Regions from separate parts of the Micromonospora sp. B9E7 genome, predicted to be linked through region 1. Evidence: riboswitches for the same ligand, from Rfam matches in the RefSeq annotation. Region 1 holds a riboswitch; the other holds the start of a gene.

Region 1 (4,467 bases):
CGACGCGTTCCTCGGCGGTGGGATCGCGCTGCTGGTCACGGCGGTGTTGCTTCCGCTGAACCCGCTGCGGGTGATCAACCGGGCCGCCCGGCCGGCGCTGGACCTGCTCGCCACCCAACTCGACGTCACCGCCGACGGGTTACGCAGTCGGGACCGCGCCGGCATCCAGCGGGCGCTGGACCGGCTGCGCGACAACAAGGAGGAACTGGCCACGTTGACCGAGGCGATCGAGGGTGCGAAGGAGACGGCCACCCTCTCCCCGGCCCGCTGGCACCGCCGCAGTGAACTGATCCACTACGCGGAGGCGGCCGACCCGATCGACCGGGCGATGCGTAACAGCGGCACGCTGATCCGCCGGTCGGTGACCCTCATCGAGGACGACGAGCCGGTGCCCGATCCGATGCCGGACGCGATCGGTCACCTCGCCGAGTCGGTCCGGCTGCTCAAGCACGAGTTCGCCGCTGGGGAGGAGCCGGAGAAGGCCCGGGAGCGCTCCCTGCGGGCGGTCAGCGAAGCCGGCCGGGCGTACGGGGCCGGCGTCGGCTTCTCCGGCAGCGTGGTGGTCGCCCAGATCCGGACCACCGCGAGCGACCTGCTGGTGGCCTCCGGGATCGAGCAGGAGGAGGCGAACCGGTGGATCCGCTCCGCCTTCGGGGAGCAGGAGCGGCCGGTCGGTGAGCCGGCCACACCCGACGAGACGCCGAAACCGCCCACCGCCCCACCCGTCGGCTGAGCAAGGAAGGGCCCTTCCTTAACGCCTCATGTATAGGAGGGGGCCCTTCCTAACATCGCGACGCGTCGGGCCGCGCGAGCCCTCAGCCCAGTTCGGCGAGCGCCGCGAGCAGCCGGTCCACCTGGGCCGCCGTGCTGCCCAGCCCGATGCTGGCACGCAGCGCGGTGGGCGGCAGGTCCCGCCGACCGGTACGCCCCGCCGCCTCGCCGAGCAGACGCCGGGCCAGCGGGTGGGCGCAGAACAGCCCGTCGCGTACGCCGATGTGGTGCTCGGCGGCCAGCCGCGCGGCCACGTCGCCGGATTCCCGGCCGGCGACCACGAACGAGACGATCCCGACGCGGGGCGCGTCCGGGCCGAAGGTGCGCAGCTCCACGACGTGCGGCAGAGCGGCGATGCCGGTCCGCAGTCGAGTCAGCAGCGCCTGCTCGTGGGCGGCCAGCGCGGCCCGGTCGGCGTCGCCGAGCGCCGCGCACACGGCCGCCAGCGCCACCGCGCCGAGCAGGTTCGGGGTGCCGCCCTCGTGCCGCGCAGGGCCGGTCGCCCAGTTCACGTCGTGGGTGGCCGGTCCGACGTGGCTGGTGGCGCCGCCCCCGGCCAGGTACGGCGGTGCGGCGTCCAGCCAGTCCGCCGTGCCGACCAGCACACCCGCACCGAACGGCGCGTACAGCTTGTGGCCGGACACGGCCAGGTAGTCGACGTCGAGCGCGAGCAGATCGACCGGGGCGTGCGGGGCGAGTTGCGCGGCGTCCAGCACGATCCGGGCGCCATGCCGGTGCGCCACCCGGGCCAGCTCGGCGACCGGCCACCGCTCCCCGGTCACGTTGCTGGCACCGGTCACCGCGACCAGCACCGGCAGCGCCGGGTTGCTGCCCCGGCGCAGTTCGGTGAGGGCCGCGGCGAGGTCGCGTACCGCCGCGTCCGGGTCGGTGGGCACCGGCAACCGCACCGAGCCGCGTGGCCAGGGCAGCAGGTTGGCGTGGTGCTCACTGGCGAAGGTGACCACAGTCGTACCGGCCGGCAGGGCCCGCGCCAGCAGGTTCAGCGCGTCGGTCGTGTTGCGGGTGAAGATCACGTGATCGTCGGCGCGGGCACCGAAGAAGTCACCGACCGTCTGCCGGGCCTGCTCGTAGGCCAGGGTGCAGCGTCGGGACAGGGCTCCCGCCCCACGGTGCACGCTCGCGTACCACGGCAGCAGCTCGGCCACCGCGTCGGCGGCGGCCCGCGCGCACGGCGCGCTGGCCGCGTAGTCCAGGTTGATCTCGCCCGGTACGCCGAGGACGTCGAGCGGCCCCGACGAGGCCGGCTCGGGCGCGGCGTCGAAGCGGGTGGGCAGCGAGGGGAGCAGGGTGACGGGCACGCCGGAACCTCCGGGGTCAGGGACCCCGGGTGCACTGTCGGGACGGGGTCCGCGCTTGCCCAGCACACCGATCGGGCTGGGCCCGGTCATCACCCGGGGCACCCCACCGCGAACTCGACGAGGGTTGCCGGCCAGCAAGCCGGGGCTTCGCGCTGGCACTCGTGACCTGCCGGCAGCATAACTGCTACCGATGCGACCGGACCAGCCGGCGGCGGATGGCTACGCTGACCGCATGGCCGACACCCCGCCCGGTTCACCCCTGCCGTCGCCGCCCGCACCCCCAGCCCCGTCCGTCGGCGAGGCGCCCCGGATGCCGCGGCGCCGACTGGGCTGGCGGCGGTTCCTGGCGCTGGCCGGGGTGGTGCTGCTCATCGCCGCCTGCGCGGTGTTCATGGTCTTCACGCTCGGCCAGTCGCTCGGTGTGCAGGCCCTGCTGATCGGGGTGGCCGCCGCCGTCCTGCCGGTGCCGGTACTGGTCGCCTGCTTCCTCTGGCTGGACCGGTACGAACCCGAGCCGCTGAAATACTTGATCTTCTGCTTCGCCTGGGGCGCGTTCGTCTCCACCGCCGCCTCGCTCACCGTGAACGACTTCGCCGCCGGCCGCTTCGCCGACTGGGGTCTGCCGTCCGCGCTGACCGGAGTGCTGGTGGCACCGTTCATCGAGGAGTCGACCAAGGCGCTCGGCCCGATCCTGCTGCTGGTGTTCCGCCGTCGCGAGTGGTCCGGGATCACCGACGGCCTGGTCTACTGCGGGCTGTCCGCGGTCGGCTTCGCCATGGTGGAGAACATCCTCTACCTGGGCGGGTTGGGCTACGCGTCCGGAGTCGACCGGTACGGCCCAGCGACCGGCATCCAGCAGGTCATCGCGATCTTCATCCTGCGGATCCTGCTGTTCGGGTTCGCCCATCCGCTTTTCACCTCGATGACCGGTGTGGGGTTGGGCATCGCGGCGCGGACGGCCGACCGGCGGGTCCGGGTGCTCGCCCCGATCGCCGGCCTGCTGCTGGCGATGATGTTGCACGGCACGTGGAACCTGCTGCCCACGCTGACCCAGGCCACCGGCGAGGCGGTGATCATGCTGTACGGCTTCCTGGGCCTGATGGTGCCGGTCTTCTTCGGCACGGTGGGGTTGGCGGTGTGGCTGCGCGCCTGGGAGGGGCGGCTCACCGAGCGCGTCCTGCCGGACTACGTGCGCGCCGGCTGGCTGAGCCCGCCCGAGGTGGCCGCGCTGAGCAGCCTCGGCCGCCGGCACGCGGCCCGCAGTTGGGCACGCCGGGTGGCCGGTGACGCCGGGGTGCGGGCGATGCGCGGTTACCAGGCCGCCGCCACCCGGTTGGCCCTGCTTCGCGACGGCACTCTGCGTGGCCTGGACCGAAAGGCCGCCGACCAGGAACGGACCGCCCGGGAGGAGCGGGAGTTGCTGGACGCGATCAGCGCGTACCGGTCGGTCTTCGTCGGTCGGGATCCGCAGGCTCCGACCGGGATCTGGGACGGCAGCCGTTACCACCTGCGCTTCCCGGACGGCGCCCAGCGTCCGGTGGACGCGCCGGAGGAGCCGGTGGTGCCGATTCCGGTGGTGCTGGCTCCCGCCCCGCCGCCGGTGGGATACCCCCCGCCCGGCTGGCCCGGCCTGCGACCGCCCGCGCCCTGGCCCCCGGGTCACAGCTGACGGCTGGTGGCCGCCGGTTGGCGGCTCAGGTCAAGGGCGGCTCAGGTCATCAGCGAGGTGAGGAAGTCACCGAACCCCTGGAACATCGCGATCAACGCGGCCCCGATCGCTCGGAACATCTGTGCGGCACCGTCCGGCCGGAAGGCCATGAAGTAGATCAAGAACGCGACGCTGCCCCAGGTCAACAGCTTCTTCACGAATATCGGCATCGTCCCTCCCCAGGGCCACGGTCGCCGGATGGCTTCCCGTCGTGCGGCCGGGCAAACGGTGCGCGGCAGGGGAGGGAGCGTCAGAGGTAGAGGCCGGTCGGGTCGTTCTCGATCCGCTCGGCGGCCACGGCGTGCACGTCGCGTTCGCGGAGCAGCACGTACCCGCGACCGTGCAGCTCGACCTCGGAACGGTCGTCCGGGTCGAAGAGCACCCGGTCGCCGGAGACGATGGCGCGGACGTTCGGCCCCACCCCGACCGCGGTGGCCCAGGCGAGGCGCTTGCCGACCGCGGCGGTCGCCGGAATGACGATGCCGGCGGTGGAGCGGCGTTCGCCTTCGCTGCCCTCCATCCGCACCAGCACGCGGTCGTGCAGCAGGCGGATCGGCAGGCCGGCGTCGAGATCGTTGTCGGCGGTCACGCCGCAGACGCTACCGTGTGGCCGACGGTGGCCCGCCGGTGGTTACGCCGGTGGTGACGGGGGCATTGTGTGGCGGAACT
Region 2 (4,467 bases), on a different contig from region 1:
GGCCAACCCCACCAGGTCCAGTTGGGCCCGGGCGACGGCCTCCGCCTCGTCCTCGCCGAGTTTGCGGAGCCGGCGCAGCGCGAGCGTGACGTTGCGCAGCACGCTCATGTGCGGGAAGAGGTTGAACTGCTGGAAGACCATTCCGACCCGCTGCCGCAGGCCGTCCGGGTCGTCGCCCAGCACGCTGCGCCCGTCCAACAGCACGTCGCCACGGTCCGGCTCGATCAGCCGGTTGATGGTGCGCAGGAGGGTGGACTTGCCGGACCCGGACGGGCCGATCACGCAGGCCGTCGCGCCCCGCGGCACCGTGAGGTCGACGCCGCGCAGCACCCGGTTCGGCCCGAAGGCGAGGTGCACGTCGCGTACGTCGAGGCTGACCGAGGTGGCGGTGGTGGTGGTCATCGACGGTCTCCCTGGATCGTGGCGGGCAACGGCAGTTCGTCGTCCTCGTCGTCCGGTGCGGTGGCTGGCCGGCCGTGGCGCAGCCGCCTGTCGATCCAGTTCACGACGTGCGTCAGCGGAACGGTCAGCGCCAGGTAGAAGAGTCCGGCCAGGAGCAGCGCGGACTCGTTGCCGGTGGTGGCCGCGTAGTCCTGCCCGATCCGGAACAGCTCCCGCTGGCTGGCCACCAGGCCGAGGAAGTAGACCAGGCTGGAGTCCTTGATCAGCGCGATGAGCTGGTTGACCCAGGCCGGCAGGACCCGCCGGATGCCCTGCGGAATGATCACCAGCCGCATCGCGTCGCTCCAGGAGAAGCCGAGCGCACGTGCGCCCTCCAACTGGGCGGCCTCCACCGACTGGATGCCGGAGCGGAAGATCTCCCCGATGTACGCGGCGGCGATCAGCGACAGCGCCAGGATCCCCAACGGGTAGGGGTCCGGTCCCCATACCTGCATGCCCAGCGGGGCCAGCCCGACGCCGATCAACAGGATCGTCGCCGCGGCCGGCAGCCCCCGGAACACGTCGGTGTAGACCCGTGCCGGCCAGCGCAACCACCGGCTGCGGGAGATCCCGGCGACGGCCAGCAGCAGCCCCAGCACCGAGCCGAGCAGGGCGGCGGAGACCGCCAGGATCAGCGTGTTCGGCAACCCGACGGTCAACATCTCGGGCAGCGCCTCGCCCATCGCGTCCCAGTCGAAGAACGTCTCCCACAGGGTGCTCAACGGATCCATCGGTCGCCTCTCCTACCGTCCTGCTCGCTCGTCACCGGGTACTCAGGAGGCGGACGACGCGGACGGCGCCGCCGACACCGGCACCGTGCCGCTGCCCGGCTTGAAGTCCGCCGGGACCGGCCGGCCCGGGTAGTACTGGGCCTGCAACCGGCTCCAGGTGCCGTCCGCGATGACCTCGTCGAGGCCCTTGTTCAGCGCCTCGCGCAGCTTGTCGCCGCCCTTGGCGACGGCGTACGCGGTCGGCGCCGGGCTGAGCTGCTTGGCCGCCACGGTGATCTTGCCGTTGCTGTCGGCGGCCGACTTCTCGCCGATCTCGGCCGGGGCGATCCACGCGTCGGCGGTGCCGGCCTTGAGCTGGTTGATCGCGCCGTTGTAGTCCGGCACCCGCACCGGGTCGAGCTGCTTGCCGGTGGCGTAGTCGTCCTGCACGGTGCCCTGCACCACCACGACCCGCTTGCCGGCGAGCTGGTCGAAGCCGGTGATCGGGGAGCCGGCCGGGACGTCCAGGCCGAAGTAGCCGAAGTCGTAGCCGTTGCCGAAGTCGACGGTCTTCTTCCGTGCCTCGGTGATCGTGATCGAGGAGCTGCCGACGTCGAACTTGTGGTTGTTGACCTGGGAGAGCAGCGCGGAGAAGTCGGTGCCGACGAACTCGACCTTGAGGCCGAGCTTGCCGGCCACGGCGGTCAGCAGGTCGTTGTCGAAGCCGGTGAACTTGCCGTCCTTGAGGTACACGTTCGGCGGGGCGTCGGTCAGCGTGCCGGCCCGCAGCACCCCCGGCTGCGCCAGGCCGTACGGGTTGGCGGTGGCGTCGGAGGAGCTGTCGTCGCCGCAGGCGGTGAGCGCGGTGGCGGCCAGGATGGTGGCCGCGCCCAGGGCGGTGGCACGGGTCAGGGCAGGAAGAAGTCGCACGGGTGTCTCCGAAAAGGTCGTGTCCCGGCACGCACGGGTGTGCGTCGCCGACGGCGCGCCCGATGGGCGTACCGGAGAGGGAGAGGGTTCGGGAGGAGCGCTGCGCTAGTGCGTGGTGCCGCGACGACACGCGGCGCTGCACATTCGCATCATGTCCACGTGCCGTCGCCGGGTCAGTGCCGGCGAGGGCCAACCGGCGCGGACATCCGCGACGTCTGTCGGTGGGGTGGTGCTGAGGATGCGCATGGTTCTCCCGGGTCTGTGCTGACCTGGGTGCCAGGCCACGCTTGCACCGACGTCCCGTCGGTGCCTGGTCTTCACCCGGGGCACCCCACCGCGGAGGAGGGTTGCCGGCCAGCGAGCCGGGGCTTCGCGCTGGCACTCATGACCTGCGCCGAGGCTAGCAGCAGGCACGGGTGGATCGTCCAGTCGTTATGACCACGCTCACCGTGCGCGACGAGCTGCCCGCTCGCAGGTCAGCCGGCGTGCACGTGCGGTCGACGGTGCGGGTCGGGCTCGTGGCGGCGCAGGATCTCCCGGGTCACCGAGGCGATGGCGCCCTGCCCGAACGCCAGGTAGCGCAGGATGTTGCGGCCGGGGCTGCCCTCGCTCCACTCGAAGTAGATGTGTGGGCGCCGACTGCTGCGGTCGCGGATCTCCAGCAGCAGGGCGGCGAGCGCGCTGGGCACCGACGAACTGGCCAGGCTGAGTACCGGGAAGCGGCCGTCGACCACGCTGCCGCGGACCAGCAGCTCGGTCTCGAAGTCGGACGGGTCGGTGACCTGGACCTCGACGAAGATGACGTCGCTGTCGTCGGGGAAGTCGTTGTCCGCCATGGTCTGCGCCAGCTTGGCGCGGTACTCCGCCTCGTCCCGGCGGTCGGGCTCGTGCGCGACGAGGCGGATCCGCCGTCCGGCGCGTTCGTCGACCATCCGGGCCGCGACCGGGTCCAGCTCGACGTGGTCGACGCGCAGCTCGTAGGCCCGGGACAACCGGGACAGCACCGACACCAGGATGATCCCGCCGATGAAACACGTCGCGATCTTGACCCCGTCGGGGCGTTCCACCACGTTCGCCAGGGTGGTGTAGACGAAGATCACCGCGATGGTTCCGAACGCGACGACGCGGCCGCGCTGCCGGCGCCGCACCGCCGCGAGCGTCACCGCGGTCGCCGCCGACGTGATCAACACCAGAACCCCGGTGGCGTACGCGCCACCCTGCGCGTCCACGCTGGCCTCGAAGACGACCGTGATCAGGAACGCCACCGCGGTGAACACCAGCACCAGCGGCCGGACCGCCCGCGCCCAGGTCGGTGCCATGCCGTAGCGGGGCAGGTAGCGGGGTACGAGGTTGAGCAGCCCGGCCATCGCCGATGCCCCCGCGAACCAGAGGATCCCGATGGTGGACAGGTCGTAGACGGTGCCGAACACCTCCCCGAGATGGGCGTGCGCCAGGTAGGCCAGCGCCCGACCGTTCGCCGGCCCGCCCGGCTGGAATGCCTCCGGCGGGATCAGGATGGTGGTCGTCACGCTGCTGGTGATCAGGAAGACGCTCATGATCACGGCGGCGGTGGTGAGCAGCCGGCGAGCGCCACGGATCCGGCCCAGCGGTCGCGCCTCGGAATCCTGCGGATCGCCCCGCACACTCGGCATGACGGCCACCCCGGTCTCGAAGCCGGACAGACCCAGTGCCAGCTTCGGAAAGACCAACAGCGACAGCGCGACCACCATCCACGGGTCACCGTGACCGGTGGTCAGCGTGGTGGTCCAGTCCCCGACCGCGCTCGGGTGCGTCACCACCCGCCACAGCCCGTCGGCCATCACCACCGCGTTCAGTGTCAGGTAGAGCGCGACCAGGACGACGGCGATTCCGATGGCCTCGGTGAATCCCTTGAGGAACACCGCGCCCAGCAGCGCCACCAGCAGCAGCGTGAGCAGCACCTCGTGTCCCTTGAGCCCACCGGGCCAGAACGGGTTCTCGTCGATGTGCGCGGTCGCGTCGGCGGCCGAGAGGGTGATGGTGATGATGAAGTCGGTGGCCGCGAAACCGAGCAGCACCAGCACCAGCAACTTGCCCGGCCAGTAGCTCAGCAGGCGCACCAGCATCGCGATGGAACCCTCACCGTGCGGGCTCTCCACCGCCACCCGCCGGTAGACCGGCAGCGCGCCCAGCAGGGTCACCAGCACCAGCACCAGGGTCGCCACCGGCGAGAGCGCCCCGGCCGCGAGCGCCGCGATGCCCGGCTGGTAGCCCAGTGTCGAGAAGTAGTCGACCCCGGTCAGACACATCACCTTCCACCAGGGGTGGTGCCGGTGCTCCGGTGGACGCCCGTGCGGCCCCGGATGCTGCACGGGCTCCTCCGCGGCGGCACGCAGCAGCCACACCC

The links. A riboswitch is a leader RNA that binds a small molecule or an ion and turns the genes downstream of it on or off. The one in region 1 is predicted to bind S-adenosylmethionine.
Region 2: another riboswitch for S-adenosylmethionine. It lies ahead of ABGB10_RS22880 (ABC transporter substrate-binding protein); the one in region 1 lies ahead of ABGB10_RS18785 (aminotransferase class V-fold PLP-dependent enzyme).

What each region holds. Positions count from the first base shown of each region.
Region 1 covers NZ_JBDPLX010000010.1:213,357-217,823, forward strand. Annotated here, with positions in the region: gene ABGB10_RS18780 (FUSC family protein) at 1-733, shown strand, start outside; gene ABGB10_RS18785 (aminotransferase class V-fold PLP-dependent enzyme) at 816-2,066, opposite strand; SAM riboswitch class IV at 2,137-2,257, opposite strand; gene ABGB10_RS18790 (PrsW family intramembrane metalloprotease) at 2,281-3,759, shown strand; gene ABGB10_RS18795 (hypothetical protein) at 3,801-3,968, opposite strand; gene ABGB10_RS18800 (co-chaperone GroES) at 4,049-4,387, opposite strand.
Region 2 covers NZ_JBDPLX010000015.1:111,237-115,703, reverse strand. Annotated here, with positions in the region: gene ABGB10_RS22890 (amino acid ABC transporter ATP-binding protein) at 1-402, opposite strand, end outside; gene ABGB10_RS22885 (amino acid ABC transporter permease) at 399-1,172, opposite strand; gene ABGB10_RS22880 (ABC transporter substrate-binding protein) at 1,215-2,081, opposite strand; SAM riboswitch class IV at 2,360-2,471, opposite strand; gene ABGB10_RS22875 (amino acid transporter) at 2,558-4,467, opposite strand, start outside.